Pararhizobium capsulatum DSM 1112: one gene and its partner. The protein of the gene in region 1 interacts with the protein of each later gene in a pairwise test. Links are inferred from orthologs where the notes say so. Each region holds a gene or a part of one and is shown on either strand. Other genes may lie near its edges. The genes, in order: QO002_RS18785 and grxD.

Region 1 (9,846 bases):
GACGCGTTCGCTGGATTTCTGGCAGATAATGGGGTGAGCATCGCCATCATCGTGCTCATGATCGGGCTGTCGGCGTTTTTTTCCGGCTCCGAGACGGCGCTGACCGCCGCTTCTCGCGCCCGTATCCATACCCTTGAAGTCAATGGCGACGAGCGCGCCGGCATTGTGACCCAACTGATTCAGCGTCGGGACCGGTTGATCGGGGCGCTTCTGATCGGAAATAACCTCGCCAACATTCTGTCGTCCTCGATCGCGACCAGCGTCTTGCTCCAGATGTTCGGGGCTAGAGGCGTGGCGTATGCAACTCTCGGCATGACTATAATTCTCGTGGTTTTCGCCGAAGTGCTGCCGAAGAGCTGGGCCATTTCTGCGCCCGATCGCTTCGCCCTGGCGGTTGCGCGGCCAGTCAGGCTTGTCGTGCTGATCATTGGTCCCGTGTCCAGCCTGGTCAACGGTATCGTACGCCGCATCCTGGGCCTGTTCGGCGTCAGTCTTTCGCGGGAGATTTCCATGTTGACCGCACATGAAGAACTGCGCGGCGCCGTCGATTTCCTCCATCGTGAAGGCTCTTTCGTAAAGGCCGATCGCGACCGGCTGGGTGGCGTGCTCGATCTCGGCGAACTCGAAGTCTCCGACATCATGATCCACCGCACGCTGATGCGTGCGCTGAACGCCGACGAGGCGCCGGAAGTGTTGGTGCGGTCGGTTCTTGATAGCTCCTACACACGCATGCCCGTCTGGCGCGGCACGGCTGATAATATTATCGGCGTTCTGCATGCCAAGGATCTCCTGCGGGCACTCGCAGAACCGGACGTTACGCCTGAAACCGTCGATATCGTCCGCATTGCGCAGAAGCCATGGTTCGTGCCCGATACGACAAATCTCAAGGACCAGCTCAACGCCTTCCTGCGCCGCAAGGTCCATTTCGCCATCGTCGTCGACGAATACGGCGAGATGCAGGGACTGGTGACGCTGGAGGATATTCTGGAAGAGATCGTCGGTGATATCGCCGACGAGCATGACATCGCCATCCAGGGCGTGCGCACGGAAGCTGATGGTTCGATCGTCGTTGATGGCAGCGTGCCGATCCGTGACTTGAACCGCGCACTCGACTGGTCGCTTCCTGACGAGGAAGCCACCACCGTCGCGGGCCTCGTCATACACGAATCACGCAGCATCCCGGAAGAACGCCAGGCCTTCACCTTCTACGGCAAGCGCTTCATCGTCATGAAACGGGTGAAGAACCGGATTACGCGATTGCGGATTAGGCCTGCGGAGGATGTGCCTCCGGGGGAATGATTTTGGGCGGGTTCAGAGGGGGATAAACGCCAAAAACTCAAAAAAACGGCAAGAAAAACTTCACCACCGCGTCGCTTCACCCGGTGCCGCAGGCTCCACCGCCAACGCATGCAGCCCGGCATCCAGTTCCGCCTTCAACAGTTCATTGATCGCCCGGTGCCGGGCCACCCGGCTCATGCCCGAAAAAACGCTCGCAACGATCCTGACCCGCATATGGGTTTCGCCGCTTCCGTCAAAACTTTCCTGATGTCCCGCATGCAGGTGGCTCTCATTCAAAACGATCAATCGTTCCGGAGCGAAAGCTTCGGTCAGTTTTGTTTCGATAGACTGCTGAAGTGACATGTTTTGGCCCCGTTCTTCTGGCTTTACCGCAGGGTTGCGCGTTGCGCTCCGGCGGGATGCCTGCGCGGTGCAAAATAGTCGCAAAGAGCCTGCAACATTCCCATTTGTCAATTCTTGTTGTGATCCCAGCTACACCCCATAATTAGCGCCATGAAACTCGATTCAAAATATTTCGACGGGATACGCACCAGTCGCCGCCGCGCAGCCCAGAAGCCGGAGCCTATGGCGCCTGTCTGTCAGTGGGACGGCTGCGAGGAAAACGGCGTGCATCGCGCGCCGGTCGGCCGCAATGCCGAAAACGAGTTCTTCATGTTCTGCTTCGAGCATGTGAAGGAATACAACAAGGGCTACAATTACTTCTCCGGCCTCTCCGACAACGAGATCGCCCGCTACCAGAAGGAGGCGCTCACCGGCCATCGCCCGACCTGGACCGTCGGCGTCAACAAGAATGCCAAGAACGCGCCGACCCAGTCGCAGATGCGCTCCGGATCCGCCGGTGCACAGGCCCGCATGCGTGACCCCTTCGGCTTCGTAGAGCAGGCGCGTGCCCGCGCGCCCAAGCAGGAGCCGCGCCAGCGCAAGCTGAAGACACTGGAGGCAAAGGCGTTCGAGACCCTCAGCGTCCATGCGAATGCGACGGCCGCCGAGATCAAGGCGGCCTACAAGGAGCTGGTGAAAAAGCATCACCCTGACGCAAATGGCGGAGACAGGGGTTCCGAAGAGCGTTTTCGCGCGGTTATCCAGGCTTACCAATTGTTAAAACAGGCTGGCTTCTGCTAGGAACCCGTTCTAATACAGTCGCGACATTTTGAAGACGATATACGGGAACGCCCTGATGTTTCCGTGCTGGAGACATGATGAGCAAGGTAGACCTCGATATTTCCAATCTTCCCGATACGACCGTTTCCGTCCGGGAAGCCTTCGGCATCGATAGCGACCTGCGCGTGCCGGCCTATTCCAAGGCCGATGCCTACGTGCCGGATGCGGACCCGGATTATCTCTTCGATCGCGAAACCACGCTCGCCATTCTCGCGGGCTTTGCCCACAACCGCCGCGTCATGGTCTCCGGCTATCACGGCACCGGCAAGTCCACCCATATCGAACAGGTCGCAGCGCGCCTGAATTGGCCCTGCGTGCGCGTCAACCTCGACAGCCATGTCAGCCGTATCGATCTCGTCGGCAAGGATGCGATCGTCGTCAAGGACGGCATGCAGGTCACCGAGTTCAAGGACGGCATCCTGCCCTGGGCCTACCAGCACAATGTCGCTCTCGTTTTCGACGAATATGATGCCGGCCGGCCGGACGTGATGTTCGTCATCCAGCGCGTGCTCGAATCATCCGGCCGCCTGACGTTGCTCGACCAGAGCCGCGTCATCCGTCCTCACCCGGCATTCCGCCTGTTTGCAACCGCAAATACCGTCGGCCTCGGCGATACGACCGGCCTCTATCACGGCACGCAGCAGATCAACCAGGCGCAGATGGACCGCTGGTCGATCGTCACCACGCTGAACTACCTGCCGCATGACAACGAAGTCGATATCGTTGCCGCCAAGGTCAAGGGCTTCACGCAGGCCCGCGGCCGCGACACGGTGTCGAAGATGGTGCGCGTGGCGGATCTCACCCGCGCCTCCTTCATCAACGGCGATCTGTCGACCGTCATGAGCCCGCGTACGGTGATCACCTGGGCCGAAAACGCCTATATCTTCGGTGATATCGCCTTTGCGTTCCGTGTCACCTTCCTCAACAAGTGCGACGAACTCGAGCGTGCGCTCGTGGCCGAGCACTATCAGCGCGCCTTTGGTGTCGAGCTGAAGGAAAGTGCCGCCAACATCGTGCTCGAAGCCACGGCCTGATCCATGGCGGGGCGGGGCGACAATTCAAAAGCCAGGCCGACCGGAACTGTCGATGTCGAACCGTTCCGCCGGGCCCTGACCGGCTGCGTCCGCGCCATCGCGGGCGATGCCGAGGTCGAGGTGGTGTTTGCCAACGAGCGCCCCGGCCTTGCCGGCGAGCGCATCCGCCTGCCGGAAATCTCCAAGCGCCCGACGCGCCACGAACTTGCGGTCACCCGCGGACTTGGCGACGCTATGGCGCTGCGCAAGGCCTGCCATGACAATCGCATTCACGCGACCATGTCACCGCAGGGTGCGGATGCCCGTGTCATCTTTGACGCAGTCGAGCAGGCTCGTGTCGAGGCAATCGGCGCGATCCGCATGGAAGGTGTTGCCGAAAATCTCTCCTCGATGCTCGAGGAGAAATATTCGAAATCGAACTTTGCCGCGATCGACCGTCAGGCCGATGCGCCGCTTGCCGAGGCACTGGCGCTTCTCGTGCGCGAAAAGCTGACCGGCCGCCGCGCCCCGTCGAACGCCGGCAAGGTCGTCGATCTCTGGCGCGATTTCATCGAGGAAAAGACTGCCGGCGATTTCACGAACCTCTCTGCTGTTGTCAACGACCAGCAGGCTTTCAGCCGCGTCGTTCGCGACATGCTGACCGCGATGGATGTGGCGGAAAAATACGGCGACGATGACATCGAGCCGGACGATCAGGACACCCAGACGGACGAAGACCAGCCGCGCAGCCAGGAGCAGGACGAAAACAGCTCCGATGAGGATGCCGGCGACGAAGCCGCCCCCGCCGAGGAAAACCAGTCTGCCGAAGAGCAGATGGAAGAAGGCGAGATGGACGGTGCCGAAATCTCCGAGGACGAAATGTCCGATGATGGAGAGGACGACAGCGAGACCCCCGGCGAAGTCAAACGCCCGGCAACGCCCTTCGACGACTTCAACGAGAAGGTCGACTACGCAATCTTCACCGAGGAGTTTGACGAGACAACCTCGTCCGAAGAGCTTTGCGACGAAGCGGAGCTCGATCGCCTTCGCGCCTTCCTGGACAAGCAGCTTGCCCATTTGCAGGGCGCCGTCGGTCGTCTCGCCAACCGGCTGCAGCGCCGCCTGATGGCGCAGCAGAACCGCTCGTGGGAATTCGACCTCGAAGAGGGTTACCTCGATTCGGCGCGGTTGACGCGCATGATCATCGACCCGATGCAGCCGCTCTCCTTCAAGCGGGAAAAGGATACCAATTTCCGCGATACGGTGGTGACGCTGCTGATCGACAATTCCGGCTCCATGCGTGGGCGTCCGATCACCGTTGCCGCCACCTGCGCCGATATCCTGGCGCGCACGCTGGAGCGCTGCGGCGTCAAGGTCGAGATCCTCGGCTTTACCACCAAGGCCTGGAAGGGTGGGCAGGCGCGTGAAAAATGGCTGGCAAGCGGCAAGCCGCAGGCACCCGGCCGCCTCAACGACCTGCGCCACATCATTTACAAGTCGGCCGACGCTCCGTGGCGCCGTGCCCGGCGCAATCTCGGCCTGATGATGCGTGAGGGCCTGCTCAAGGAAAACATCGACGGCGAGGCGCTGATCTGGGCGCACAATCGCCTGCTCGGTCGCCCCGAGCAGCGTCGTATCCTGATGATGATCTCCGATGGTGCGCCGGTCGATGATTCGACCCTGTCGGTAAACCCCGGCAACTATCTGGAGCGGCACCTGCGCGCTGTCATCGAACAGATCGAGACACGCTCGCCGGTCGAACTCTTGGCGATTGGCATCGGCCACGATGTGACGCGCTACTACCGCCGCGCCGTCACCATCGTCGATGCTGACGAGTTGGCCGGTGCGATGACCGAGCAGCTTGCCTCGCTCTTCGACGATGAAAGCACGCGGCGCCGGTCGGCCGGTGCGATGCGCCGGACAGGCTGATTTTCAACAGAGGCTGCCTTGGGAAACCCAGGCAGCTTTTTTCATCTCATTGTTTTGATGCGACTGCAAACCTGCTTATTTTCCTGAAATCGCTTCTGATATTTTAATGCCCGCTTGCCGGAAGGACTTTCATTTGAGAGCGACGTCGATTGCCCTTTGTGCCGCGCTGCTGTTGCAGTCGGCGTCTTTCACGTACGCCGATCCCCTTCCTCCGCAGGAGGTCGTACCGGTCGAAAGCCGCCAGATTACCAATTTCAAGATAGGCTCGGACGACACGGTCTTTGGCAAGCTGGAGTTCATCGGCGGCATCGAGATGTCGTCTTCCAACGCCCTGCTGGGCGCCATCTCCTCGATCCGGTTCCGTCCGGACCACCAGTCCTTCGTTGCGGTCATGGATACGGGCCACTGGCTGGAGGGCAGGATTGTTCGCGATGCCAATGGCAAGCTCAGTGGGGTCAAAGACCTGACGGCCACCTCGATGATGGACAAGAATGGTCGCTCAGAGCAGGTCAAGAGCCGCATGGATGCCGAGGGCCTTGCCTTTCGTAACGGTGAAGTTCTGGTGAGCTGTGAGGGCCTGCACCGCGTGGATGCCTATCCCGACCCGGGCTTCTCGCAGGCAAAGCCGCTGCGCAGCCTGCCGCTTCTGCTCCCGGTAAAGCAGCTTCGCGATAACCGCTCGCTGGAAACGCTTGCGGTTGCCCCGTTGTCAAGCCCGCTCGGGGGCGCGGCCGTCATCGTGACGGAGGCGAGCTTCGACAGGAACAATCACCTCTTTGCCGCCATCCTCGATGGCCCGCTGAAGGGTACCTTCGGCGTTATCCACAAGGCGCCCTTTGCCGTGACGGATGGCGCCTTCCTGCCGAATGGCGATCTTCTTCTGCTAGAACGCCGCTTCAGCTTCTCGCAGGGGATCGGCATGCAGATCCGCCGCATTCCAGGCAGCGAGATTCGCCCGGGGGCTGTTGCCAAAGGCGAGGTGCTGATGCAGGCCGACATGGGTAATCAGATCGACAATATGGAAGGGCTGGATATCGTCATCATGCCGGATGGCGACATCCGCATCATCCTCGTTTCCGATGACAATCACTCGATTCTGGAACGAAACCTGATGCTGGAATTCCGACTGAAGCAGTAATTGCCTGAACAAAGAAAGGGCGCCAGCGGCGTCCTTCAATGTATCAACCCTGTGCGGAAGCCTTCAGGCCCGGCATCGGCTTGATCACGCTCATCAGTGCGCCGTAGGGCAGGAGCATCACCAGGCCGACGGTGATCTTGACGCTGAGGTCACCCAGCGCCCAGGAGATCCAGCGAGGCGCCTCTGCGGAAAGAAGGCCGAGGATCGGCGCGTTATCCAGCGCGAAGGGATCGTTAGGCCCGAAGATCACGAAGAACGGCGCAAAGGCAAACGAGAAGAAGATCGCTGTGTCAAGAAGCGAGCCAACCAGCGAGCCGATCAGCGGCGCACGCCACCAGCTCTGACGACGCAGGCGGTTGAACACCGAGATATCCAGGAACTGGCCAAGCAGGAAGGCCGAGCCGGAGGCGATGGCGATGCGCGGTGTGGCGAGGAAGATCGAGAAGCCGATGGCCACGACAAAGCCGGCAATCACGACGCGGCGTGCAATGGCCGGGCCGAACTGGCGGTTTGTAAGGTCGGTGACGAGGAAGGCGATGGGGTAGCTGAAGGCGCCCCAGGTCAGGAGATCGCCGAGCTGCATGCCGGCGATGCTGCCGGGGAGCGGGTACTGGACGAGAATGTTGGAGGCGATGACCACGAGGGTCATCATCGCGACATAAAGTGCAAACGTGCGTGCTTGAAGCATTTTTTTATCCTGGGGTATGCCACCAGTTGGAGGGACGGTCGCCTGCGGAAGTCCGCACGCGGATGAAAGTAAAGCGGTCACACGAAAAAGGCTCGCCTCCTGAAAGGCAAGCCTTTTTGTTCAAACCGGATAGAGCCGATTAAGCGGCTTCTGCGGTCTTCTTGGCGATCTGGCGGCGCAGCAGACGAGCGCGCATGGACAGTTCGTTTTCAGAGGACTTCAGCAGGAAGGCATCAAGGCCGCCACGGTGTTCGACCGAGCGCAGGGCCGCAGCCGAAACGCGCAGACGATAACGCTGGCCGAGCGCGTCGGAAATCAGCGTGACGTTGCACAGGTTCGGAAGGAACTTGCGCTTGGTCTTGTTGTTAGCGTGGCTGACATTGTTGCCCGACTGGACGCCCTTGCCGGTCAATTCGCAACTACGGGACATTGTGCACCTATTTTCTTTTCGCCGTCGTACAATGCGTTTGCGGGCCTAGAGCCCAGGCCGCATTCCCACTGGCCATGATTGGAAAGTTGCGGTTCTATAGTCAGAGAAGCTTGGCGCGTCAAGCCAAACCTTCCATTTCAGGGAAAACTCTTGAATCGCTGGCCGCCTTCGCCAGCATTTTCCCAAATAAATCACCCGATTTGGTTGCGCGAAGAGATACGCTGGCAATTCCACTTTTGAAAGCCCTCCATTAAGGATAGGCAGAACAGAAGCGGCGCAGAAATGCCGCAAAGACGCCCTATCTGCTAAGATTGTGTTGATCGTAGAAGGTGACGGAATGAACTGGCGGAGCAATGTGGCCGTGCTCGTGGCATTGGTCTCCATGACCTTATCCACAGGAAGCGTTCAAGCCACCGAGATCAAGCACGTTACCGACTACAGCATTTCGCTCGCCGGCCTGCCGATCGCCAAGGCTTCCTTCCATACGGAGCTCGATTCGGGTCACTATCGGATTTCCGGCACGCTGAAATCCGCGGGGATAGCCGATATCCTGGCCAGCACATCGGGTCAGACGTCCGTATCCGGTACTGTCGGGAGCGATCGGTTGAATGCCTCGGAATATTCCATGCGCTATCAAAGCGGCAAGAAGGCGCGCGCGATCGATGTGCAGTTTGCAAATGGCAACGTGACATCCGCGACCATGACGCCGGCCCGCCGCATCCCGAAAAACTGGGTGCCGGTCACCAAGGGCGACCTGCGCAATGTCGTGGATCCGCTCTCCGGGCTGATCTTCCCCGCAAAAACCCGTGTCTGCCCCAAGACCCTGCCGATCTTCGACGGCGAATCGCGGATGGACCTCAAGCTGTCCTCCAAGGGCACGCGGCCGTTCAAGACCGAAGGGTTCAGCGGCGACGTCATCGTCTGCGGCGTGAAGTTCGTGCCGAAATCCGGCTACCGCAAGGGCCGCGACGACGTGGAATACCTGCGAAAGCTCGAATCGATGGAAATCTGGTTTGCCATGGCTGAAACAGTGAATGTCTATGCCCCGGTCTATGTCCGGATACCGACGAGTTTGGGGCCGGTGACGGTCTGGGCGACTAGGTTTGGGGACTGATGAGGGGACCCCCCTTTGCTGAGGCCGAAGGCAACCGAGACGAACGGTGAAGGCGCCGAGGTTGATCGCTTGGGCGCCAAGGGCCCATCAAGCTACCAATCGAGGATGTTCTTCGTTGTTCCAGCGCCCAGCATTTAGAAAAATGAAATGCTACCGTGGTAATCTGGAGGAACTAGGAGGCTGATTTGCAAAAGAAATACGCGCAGTGAGCGAGTGCACATTTCGGGTATTTTTCTCGCAGGGCCGTGTCGTTAGGTACGTGGGAAAGTGACCCTTGTTTACGCAGCAGCAATTAACTTCAATTCTTTCCTCCCTTCCAGATCCCGCATTCATTCTCACGCGCAGTGGCCGTTATGCGGCAATATTCGGCGGGAAGGACCTCCGGCACTATCACGATGGTAGCACGCTTGTCGGGCGCAGCATGTTTGATGTGTTGAAGGAGGAGAAGGCGCAATGGTTCGCCGCCGAAATTGAAAAGGCACTAGAAAGCGGTGTCCTTCATATCGTCGAATATGAACTTAGCGGCAGCGACGTGAAAGGAGCTGGCGACGGACCCGATTATTCCATCTGGTTCGAAGGACGTGTTCAGGCGCTGAGTTTTCCGGTCGAGGGCGAAGCTGCCGTCGTTTGGGTGGCGAGCAATATCACCGAAAAGAACGACGTTCAGCGAAAGCTGCGCCAACTGAGCGAAACGGACGCCCTGACGGGACTATACAACCGACGGAAGCTGCTCGAGACCCTGGACCACCGGTTGGAGATATTTGAACGCGAAAGGTCCCAGACTTCGGTCCTGGTTTTCGATCTGGATAATTTCAAACGGCTCAATGATGAGATGGGACACCATGCGGGTGATGCGGCCCTCGTGGAAATAGCGCGGCTATGCCGCCAGCATCTGCGCCAGAGCGATGTAATTGCGCGTTTCGGTGGAGATGAATTCGTCGTTGTGATGCCTGGCACCCGTCGTGGCGATGCCTTGGAAATCGCTGAGCGACTGCGCGAAAATATTCCGATCGTTCTCAGGGAAAGTCTGCGTTGCGAATCGACGATCAGCGGCGGTGTCAGCGAATTTGGCCA
Region 2 (9,778 bases), 1.2 Mb from region 1 along the record:
GAATTCTTGAAGACATGGTTGATATCGGAAGTCGCACGGATCGAGGCTGTTCTTGATCTCTGCCGCAAGTGGGATCTTGATGGCGTCCCTGTTTTTGTTCCCGACGGCACGCCAAAGACATACCGTCGTAGTCGGCCGCTGTTTGATTTTACTGCGCCACAACCCTGGCTGTTCGATAACCAAGCGATCATTCCCGCCGAACTCGGGCGGGCCGAAGTGATCGCACTCATCGACCGATCCCCGTTTCTGTTTCTGGTCGCGGACATAGATGATGCCATATACGGCGTCTATTCGTTGTTCGGGGCGTCTGTGGAACTGGCTGCGGCCAGCTTTCGAATGGCGGGCAGCGGCAGCAGGTCCATCTTTTTTACCCTCAGCACAGCATCTGCGTCCGTGGTCGTTGACGGCACTTTCCAACATCGCACGCATTGGACCGTGCTTGGCCGCACGGATGCCTCGGGAAGCATCAGTCAGAATCTCGATTGCGGTTACTGGACCTTTCGCAAGGCCACGCCGCCGGCGGTCGTCGATACCGGAACACACGAAGTTTCCTGGAAACGAACAAGCTCGGCGGCTACTCTATTCTAGCGGAGCGACGATGCTGGGCTGGCTTATCGGAATCCTTGGAGACGTTGGAAATGCGCTGAACAGCGTGGGTCCATTCCGAAGTGTTGTCACGACCGTGCTTGCAGTCATCGCGACCGGTATCCTGCTCTTCACGCTTCTTTTCCGCGCCTGGAATTTCAGTCCGCCATTTGACGCGAAGGCGCGGCGCTTTGCGGAGTGGTGGGCAATGATTGCGTCCGTCATTGTGGTCGTCGCCATCTATCTCTATCACCAACGCGACCCTATTGGCATGGATTTGACGCCAGTCGCGCTGACAACCTGTTTTGCGGCCTTCGCCACACTGGTCGTTTACGTCACTCTCAGCTACTTCATGACCTTTACCGGCCTTGACGGCGAGCGGCACATCAAGGGCCTCTGGCTGGATCCCCTGTCGAAGAAGGTCCTGAAGGGCGATCTCGCGGACTTGCCTGAAGAGCGCATGCCGCAAGGGCCGCTGCCGCGATCGCCTGAGGACTTTTTCAATGGATCGGGCGGCAATGAACCTTTCGTATGGACGCGAATGTCGCTCTTTCTTGCAAGTGCGATTCTTCTCACGCTCTATTTTGTAATGAGTATCGGCTTTGTTGGCGGTCTGTCCGCGTTGGCGACAGAGGTGGGACAGGCGGAAGCGCGGATAGAAATCGGCTCGACGGTACTATTTGAGGTCGATAGCGCAAAATTGCGTCCGGATGCGCTTTCGGTTCTCGCAGCGGAATTCCGGAGAATTGGGGCGTTTCATGCGCGACGGGTGCATATCGTCGGCCATACCGACGAGACAAGTAGCGAAGATCACAATCAAAAGCTTTCCCACGAGCGGGCGGACGCGGTGAGGGCGTGGATGTTGGCGCAACCCAGCGGGCAGCCTATGACTATTTCGGCCGAGGGGCGCGGCGTAAGCGAGCCGCTGGTAGCGGAAAAGGGGTTGTCCGGTGCCGAGTTGACGAATGCACGTCGCCTCAATCGGCGTGTCGAGATATTTCTCTCGCGGTGAAGGTTTGGACAAATACGTTTGTCTGGCATTGACATTCCCGGCGATTGGCCTTAACAACGCCCACAACGCCGGGCCGAAACGCCCGGTGTTTTATTTGACATGTCCCGTGGCTTCTCCGTTAGCGTAATGTGAGAAACCTGTCAGAGCTCGCAAAATCGGGTTCAGAGGAGGGCGTGTTTCCTTCATCCGGTTTGGAAACAAACCGGTGCAACTTTTTGAAAGGAAATGCGATGAGCAAGCGCGAATCGTCCAAGTACAAAATTGACCGCCGTATGGGCGAGAACATCTGGGGCCGTCCGAAGTCCCCGGTGAACCGCCGCGAATACGGCCCGGGCCAGCACGGCCAGCGCCGCAAGTCCAAGCTTTCCGACTTCGGTGTGCAGCTGCGCGCCAAGCAGAAGCTGAAGGGCTACTACGGCGACATCCGCGAGAAGCAGTTCCGCGCGATCTACGACGAAGCCAACCGTCGCAAGGGTGACACTTCCGAAAACCTGATCGGTCTGCTCGAATCGCGTCTCGACGCGATCGTCTACCGCGCCAAGTTCGTACCGACGGTCTTTGCTGCCCGTCAGTTCGTCAACCATGGCCACGTCAAGGTCAACGGCGTTCGCGTCAACATCGGTTCGTACCGCTGCAAGGCTGGCGACGTCATCGAAGTTCGCGAAAAGTCCAAGCAGCTCGTTTCGGTTCTCGAGTCGATTTCGCTGGCTGAACGCGACGTTCCGGAATACATCGAAGTTGATCACAACAAGATGGTTGCCACGTTTGCACGTATTCCGTCCCTCTCGGACGTTCCTTACGCTGTCATCATGGAACCGAACCTGGTCGTCGAATTCTATTCCCGTTAATCAGGGCTTCAAGTCTTGTGAAATTTGGAAAAGCCGCTCAGAAATGGGCGGCTTTTTTCTTATGTTCGAATGCCTTGCGGAGACGACACGATCATGCCCGATACGCAGCCGTTGGATCTGCAAGCCGTCCTCGATGACATCTACCGCGAACTAACGCCGCGGCTGGGCGAGGGCAAGGTGGCCGACTACATCCCGCAGCTCGCCCGCGTCGATCCCAAACGGTTCGGCATGGCGATCATGACGGTCGATGGCGCGGTGCATATGGTTGGCGATGCTGACGTTCCGTTTTCCATCCAGAGCATATCGAAGGTGTTCACGCTGACGCTGGCGCTTGGTAAGCATGGCGAGAATATCTGGACGCGCGTCGGGCGAGAGCCGTCCGGCTCCGCCTTCAATTCCATTGTCCAGCTCGAGCACGAGCACGGGATTCCGCGCAATCCCTTCATCAATGCCGGCGCCATCGCGATAACCGACCTCGTGCTTGCGGGACATACGCCTAAAGAAGCGATCGGCGAGGTCGTGCGTTTCCTGCGCTATCTCGCTGACGAAGAAGACATTCTCATAGACGGCGAAGTTGCCCGCTCGGAAGCCGCAACTGGTTACCGGAACTTCGCGCTGGCCAATTTCATGCGCTCCTTCGGGAAGCTTGACCATCCAGTCGAGCATGTGCTGGGCGTCTATTTTCACCAGTGCGCGCTTTCATTGAGTTGCCGGCAGCTTGCCAAGGCGGGGTTGTTCCTCGCGGCCGGTGGCAGCAATCCGCTGACGAAACACTCGGTCGTCTCGCGCCAGCGGGCCCGGCGCATCAACGCGCTGATGCTGACCTGCGGCCACTATGACGGCTCGGGAGAGTTTGCCTATAAGGTCGGTCTTCCCGGCAAGAGTGGCGTGGGCGGCGGCATTCTGGTTGCCGCTCCCGGCCGAGCGTCCGTGGCCGTCTGGTCGCCAGGCCTCAATCACAACGGCAATTCGCTGCTGGGTTCGCTAGCGCTGGAGATGCTGGCCAACCGGACGGGATGGTCGGTGTTCGGTGCTTGATAAACGCAGCGTATGAGCCTTTTTCCTTGATCTTGCCGCTGTCACAGGGCAAGGGCAGGGGCATGCTACTTTCCGCCCACAGAGGGCATTGTCCGGAAGACGATCATGGACCTTTCCGATCCCGTAACGGCGCTCGACGCCGCCATTGAGCCGTTCGTCGAAGCAGAGGACGATGGCGCTTCCCATCCGCTCTTCGAGAAGATGCCGTCCTCGGTTTCCTTCAACAAACTGCGCAAGCGGTTGTTGCGGCAGGTGCGCCAGGCGATCGATGACTTCGGCATGCTGAACGGCCAGAGGCGCTGGCTGGTCGGCGTTTCCGGTGGCAAGGACAGCTACAGTCTCCTGGCGTTGCTGCTGGATCTGAAGTGGCGAGGCCTTCTTCCCGTGGAACTGATTGCCTGCAATCTCGACCAGGGGCAGCCGAATTTTCCGAAACACGTGCTTCCCGAATACCTCGCCTCAATCGGCGTGCAACACCGGATCGAGTATCGCGATACCTATTCAATCGTGAAGGAGAAGGTGCCGGCAGGCGGAACCTACTGCGCGCTCTGTTCGCGCCTGCGCCGTGGTAATCTCTATCGTATTGCCCGCGAAGAGGGCTGCGATGCACTGGTTCTCGGCCATCACCGCGAAGATATCCTCGAAACCTTCTTCATGAACTTCTTCCATGGCGGACGTCTCGCCACGATGCCGGCGAAGCTGCTGAATGATGAGGGCGACCTGATGGTGCTACGGCCGCTCGCCTATGCCGCCGAAGACGATCTCGCCAAGTTTGCAGCCGCGATGGAGTTCCCGATCATCCCTTGTGATCTCTGCGGCTCGCAGGACGGGCTGGAGCGCAATGCGATGAAGGCGATGCTCTCCGATATCGAACGGCGCATGCCCGGCCGCAAGGACACGATGCTGCGGGCGCTCGGCCATACCAATCCATCCCATCTGCTCGACCCGAAGCTGTTCGATTTCAAATCCCTGATTGCGGAGCCCCGTGAATGACCGAGACTGTCGATATCGCTTTGCTGGCCAATCTCTTGCAGGAGGCAGCGGCCAAGGAAATCCTGCCGCGCTTCCGCAACCTTGGAAGCGATGACGTGCGAATGAAAAGCGAGGCGATTGATCTCGTCACCGAAGCGGATGAAGCCGCCGAGCGGCTGATCAAGGCGCGAGTTGCGGAATTCGCACCCTCGGCCGTCTTTATCGGCGAGGAATCGGTCGCTGCCGATCCGCTGCTTCTCGACAAGCTTTCCGGGGCGGATCTCGCCGTCGTGGTCGATCCAATCGATGGCACCTTCAACTATGCAGCCGGCATGCCGCTCTTCGGCGTCATGGCGAGCGTCGTTGCAAAGGGCGAAACCGTAGCCGGCATCATCTACGACCCGATGGGCAACGACTGGGTGATTGCCGAGCGTGGTTCCGGCGCCTGGCTCTGCAAGGCCGATGGTTCGCAGGAACGACTTGCTGTTTCGCCCGGCGTACCGCTGGAGGCGTTGGTCGGATGCGCGTCGACGGGCTTTTATGATCCGCAGGACCGCCGCACGATCATGGGCAACATGGCCAAGGTTCGCATTGCGACGAGCTATCGTTGCGCTGCCCATGAATACCGCGCTTTCGCCGGCGGCCATTTTCACTTCCTGATGTACAAGAAGCTGATGCCCTGGGACCATCTGGCAGGCGCACTGATCAGCGCAGAGGCAGGCGCCTATATCGCGCGCTTTGACGGTTCGCCCTATACTGCGCGCGATCTGGACGGTGGTCTGCTTCTGGCATCCGACCGTGAAAGCTGGGAGCTTCTGCGCCGGGAAGTCTTCACGATCTGACCAAAAGCCGATCCTTGCATAAAGAAACGCCCGCGTGATCTAAAATCCGCGGGCGTTTTCGTTACATGTGGCCGCCGCCCGCTTCGAGCAATGCGCTATCGTCGCCCGGATGGGTGAAGAGCTTGCCTTTTTCCGCCCAGAGAACGGCAAGGATAGTGACGATACCGAAGGCGGCAAAGCCGGCGAAGATCGGCTGCAATGTTCCATTGAACATCTGGCCGACCGCGCCGCCGATGAGGGCGCCGACTGTCGTGGAGACGAATCCGGTGACCGCCGTTGCGGTGCCCGCGAGATGTCCCATCGGCTCCAGGCTGATGGCGGTGAAATTTGTGGCAATGACCGCAAAGAACATCAGCAGGACAGAGAACAGAAGATAGGAAACGACGAAAGGCGGCGTGCCGCTCAAGGCGAGCACCAGGCCGAAAACCGACAAGACGGTGAACAGGATCATCGCTGCGTGCGAGATACGGCGCATGCCGAAGCTGCGGACGAAATAACCGTTGGCGAAATTGGCGACCGCGATGCCGCCGGCCGTGCCTGCAAAGGCGATCGGCAGCCAGTCGCCAAGGCCGTAGACCTCGCCGAAAATCTGCTGGACGGTGACGATGTAGGCGCAGATAACCGCGGTGAACAGCGTAAGCCCGATCATGTAGCCGCAGGTGATGCGGTTGGTCAGCACTGTCGCGAAACCTGAAAGGACCGCGCCCACCGAGAGTGGCAGCCGTTCGGAAGCGGGCAGTGATTCCTTCATCCGAAGCATCGCCCAGAGGGCGAGGATCGCCCCGACACAGCCGAGCAGGATGAAGATCCAGTGCCAGTTTGCGTAGAAGACGATTGCCTGCCCGATTGACGGTGCGATGATCGGCACGATCATGAAAACGATCATGACATAGGACATGACACGCGCCATCTCACGTCCGCCGAAGCAGTCGCGAACCACCGCCATGGTGGTGATCCGTACCGCTGCCGCGCCGATGCCCTGCACGAAACGCAGGATCAGAAGCATCTGGAAGCTTTCCGTCAACGCCGCCGCAAACATCGTCACCGCAAAGAAGGCAAGCCCCGCAACGAGGATGTTGCGGCGACCGAAGGCATCCGAGAGACTGCCGAAGATGATCTGAGAACAGCCGAAGCCAAGGAAGAACACCGCAATCACCAACTGGGTGTCGTTGGTGTTGGCGACATTCAGCGACTGTCCGATGCTCGGTAGTGCCGGCAACATGATATCGATGGCAAGAGCCACGCTCGCCGTCATTAAGGCGATGGTGATGACGAACTCGAAGAAGCCGAGATTTATGCGGGCCGAGCCTGTGGTGGCCTCTGTGGAAGGCGTGGTGGTCGTGGTCATGATGGAACCTATAGCGTCTGGGAGGGACGGAATTGCTTGGGGTCAGGTCGTGGGAAAATGCGGACGGAACAGCTTTCCCTTCTCCGCAATAAGCACGAAGACAAAGCCGACGACCGCAACAACGAAAAAGCCGGTAGCGAGCGGAACGACCGTGCCGTCGAAGGCCTGGCCAATCAGGGCGCCGATGACGCCACCGAAGATCGTCTGGGTAAAGCCGATGACTGAGGAAGCTGTACCGGCGACATGGCCGAGCGGCTCCATTGCCATGGCATTGAAATTGGCGCCGATCAAACCGAACTGGAACATGGCGAAACTATAGAGCACGACAAAGAGCCAGAAGGGGAGCGAAGTGACATTCGCCGCCAGCATCCAGACGAAGCTCGCAACGATAAAGCCGATAAGCGCCGCGTGGGAAAGCTTGCGCATCCCGTAAGTGCGCACCAGCCTGGAGTTGGTGAAGGAGGCGACCGCCATCAAGCTGGCAAAACCTGCAAAAGCCAACGGAAACCAGACCCCAAGACCATAGACGCCGACGAGAATCTGCTGGGCAGAGTTGATAAAGCCGAAAAGCCCGCCAAAGATAAACGACATCGCCAGCGTGTAGAACAATGCGACACGGTTGGTCAGAACGATGCGAAAGCCACCGATGATGGAAGCCGGGGTAAACGGCCGGCGATGGTCCTCAGGCAGCGTTTCCGGCAGGCGGAAAACCACGAGCGACGCAACGAACATAGCAAAAAGGCAAATCACGACGAAGATCATATGCCACTCGGCGAACAACATGATCAGCTGACCGATGCTCGGTGCGATGACCGGCACAATCATGAAGACCATCATGACCAGCGACATGACTTCGGCCATCATTCGACCGCCGTAGACGTCGCGGACCACGGAGACCGAGATGACGCGCGTCGCCGCAGCGCCGACCCCTTGAACGAAGCGCAACAAGAGAAGCCCCGTGAAGCTCGGAACAAAGACGATGGAAAGCGCGCAGACGGCGTAAAGCCCTAAACCAGCGAGAAGCGGGATCTTGCGGCCGAACCGGTCAGACAAAGGCCCGAAAAACAGCTGCGCCACGCCCATGCCCAGCAGATAGGCGGTGATCACGAACTGACGTTCGTTTTCGTCGGCAACACCGAGGCTCGCACCGATCTGCTGGAGGCCCGGCAGCATGATATCGATCGAGATGGCGTTGATTGCCATCAGCATTGCCATCAGGGCAACGAACTGGGCTTTGGGTAGGCTCGGCAAAACTGCCGTTTCAGGCATGGTGGTCGTCATTGCAGTTTCCTGACGCGGCTCGGTAGCCGATGAAATGCGCGGCGCCACGCCGCCTGACTGAGGACGAAGCGAGGGCGTCAAAATTTGAAATGCGCAAATTCAAAAGCGCTTTCAAAGATGAAAATAATACGGCCTCGGGCTGGGGCGCCCGATGGCATATCGTGAGAATCCGCTTTCGGATGAAATGCGGACAGGGGCGCGATAACGCGCAATCATCACCGAATGATGACAAAAAATATCATCGAGTGGCGCTGAAGGCACCTGGAACGAGCGAAATGTGCGTATTCCGGGGGAGAAAGGCGAAGTCGCCTCTCTCAAGTCCAACGGACAGGTGTTAGGCTGCGCCCTTGACCGAAATCCCGTTTTCCTCAAGGTGCGACTGCAGTTCGCCAGCCTGGAACATTTCACGCACGATGTCGCATCCACCGACAAATTCGCCCTTGATATAGAGCTGCGGAATGGTCGGCCAGTTGGCATAATCCTTGATGCCCTGGCGAAGATCGGCGTCGGCGAGCACGTTGATGCCCTTGTAGTCTACGCCGATATAATCGAGCATCTGGACCACCTGGCCCGAGAAACCACACTGTGGGAACTGCGGAGTGCCCTTCATGAAAAGAACGACATCGTTCGTCTTTACTTCGTTGTCGATGAAATCGTTAATTCCGCTCATGTCCAAAATCCTTGGCTATACCCGATTCAAGGTCGGGCAGGGTCGATCGCCCTTAGATAACATGCACCCTTTGCGGTTTACACCCGGGGCGCAACAAAAATTGATGGCGGCATCCGCTTTTTAACGCAGACGTAATCGATTGATCATTTTTCGCGTCAGTCTGGCAGGATCAAGCCTTGGCCCTGCTACGGGAAGCGGCCGTCCTGCGGCGGCTCACCTGTTTCTTCGCAGGTTTCGCCTTTGGCTTGGCCTTTGCCCGCGTGAACTGGCCGGAAGCATCGCGTGTCTGGCGCTTCTTGCGCTTGGACTTGGTTTTGACACCACTCTTCTTCAACACTTCCTTCAGGACGCTTTCAACAACACCGGTGACCAGTTCATTGAGCAGGTTGGCCATCGAGCCTTACTCCGGTGCGGACGTCTGCAAGGCTAGCGCGTGGAGGACGCCGCCCATGTTGCCGCTCAGTGCATCATAGACCATCTTGTGCTGCTGCACGCGGGTCTTGCCGCGAAATGCCTCGGCCACCACTTCGGCAGCGTAATGATCGCCGTCCCCGGCCAGATCCCGGATAGTTACCTTCGCACCCGGAATTCCCGCCTTGATCATGTCCTCGATATCGCCAGGGGCCATAGGCATCGTCGTTACTCCTTGCACATCACTCGGCAGCGATCTGCTGACCGCCATCCATGAAGTCAGGGAACCACGATTCATGGGCGGAGCGCAATTCCAGAATTGAAAGCGGGCGTGCTGCTCCCAGGACAACTTCCGTGCCGCCAGTAATGCCGATGGCGGGTGCATTGACGCCGGCAGCCACGGCGCGCTCGGCAACGGTCTTGGCGTATTCTGGCTTCACCGTGACGACGTAGCGGCCCTGATCTTCGCCGTAGAAGACCGGGATCGGATCGCGGCCATCGACTGCACCAACCTTGGCGCCGATGCCGGACGCCATCGCCATTTCGGCGACGGCAAGGGCAAGACCACCCGACGAGCAATCGTGAACGGCGCTGACAAGGCCATCGACGATCAGGCTGCGGACGAAATCGCCGGTCTTGCGCTCGTGGTCGAGATCGACATGGGGTGCCGGGCCGTCCGTGCGGCCGTGGATGTCACGCATGTAAACCGACTGGGCGATATGGGTGCCAAGTCCTTTCGGTGCGCCGACGAGCAGGATGTCATCGCCTTCG

What was found.
Region 2: the proteins of QO002_RS18785 (region 1) and grxD interact in binary tests that used the Escherichia coli proteins (3 or more experiments, as listed by UniProt). The link is inferred for Pararhizobium capsulatum DSM 1112 from one-to-one orthologs.

What each region holds. Positions count from the first base shown.
Region 1 is NZ_JAUSVF010000001.1:3,893,228-3,903,073, reverse strand. Bases 1-2,918 are described here. They hold QO002_RS18785 (BolA family protein), read right to left. Parts: upstream 1,642-2,918; coding sequence 1,360-1,641; downstream 1-1,359. Other genes in these bases: cobS (cobaltochelatase subunit CobS), read left to right, coding at 2,499-2,918; QO002_RS18780 (J domain-containing protein), read left to right, coding at 1,783-2,421; QO002_RS18790 (HlyC/CorC family transporter), read left to right, coding at 1-1,299. In the rest of the region: more of cobS, read left to right, coding at 2,919-3,494; cobaltochelatase subunit CobT, read left to right, coding at 3,498-5,402; QO002_RS18765 (esterase-like activity of phytase family protein), read left to right, coding at 5,509-6,540; QO002_RS18760 (queuosine precursor transporter), read right to left, coding at 6,584-7,228; rpmB (50S ribosomal protein L28), read right to left, coding at 7,368-7,658; QO002_RS18750 (DUF3108 domain-containing protein), read left to right, coding at 7,996-8,772; QO002_RS18745 (sensor domain-containing diguanylate cyclase), read left to right, coding at 9,047-9,846. UniProt on the Escherichia coli protein: Transcriptional regulator that plays an important role in general stress response. Has many effects on cell morphology, cell growth and cell division. Acts by regulating the transcription of many genes, including dacA (PBP-5), dacC (PBP-6), ampC and mreB.
Region 2 is NZ_JAUSVF010000001.1:2,660,377-2,670,154, reverse strand. The notes cover bases 6,929-9,778. They hold grxD (Grx4 family monothiol glutaredoxin), read right to left. Parts: upstream 8,597-9,778; coding sequence 8,261-8,596; downstream 6,929-8,260. Other genes in these bases: purL (phosphoribosylformylglycinamidine synthase subunit PurL), read right to left, coding at 9,250-9,778; QO002_RS13010 (BolA/IbaG family iron-sulfur metabolism protein), read right to left, coding at 8,997-9,230; QO002_RS13015 (hypothetical protein), read right to left, coding at 8,766-8,990; QO002_RS13025 (multidrug effflux MFS transporter), read right to left, coding at 6,929-7,926. Also shown: QO002_RS13060 (hypothetical protein), read left to right, coding at 1-588; QO002_RS13055 (OmpA family protein), read left to right, coding at 599-1,597; rpsD (30S ribosomal protein S4), read left to right, coding at 1,828-2,445; QO002_RS13045 (glutaminase), read left to right, coding at 2,539-3,483; tRNA 2-thiocytidine(32) synthetase TtcA, read left to right, coding at 3,589-4,476; QO002_RS13035 (inositol monophosphatase family protein), read left to right, coding at 4,473-5,297; QO002_RS13030 (multidrug effflux MFS transporter), read right to left, coding at 5,359-6,645; more of QO002_RS13025, read right to left, coding at 6,688-6,928. UniProt on the Escherichia coli protein: Monothiol glutaredoxin involved in the biogenesis of iron-sulfur clusters.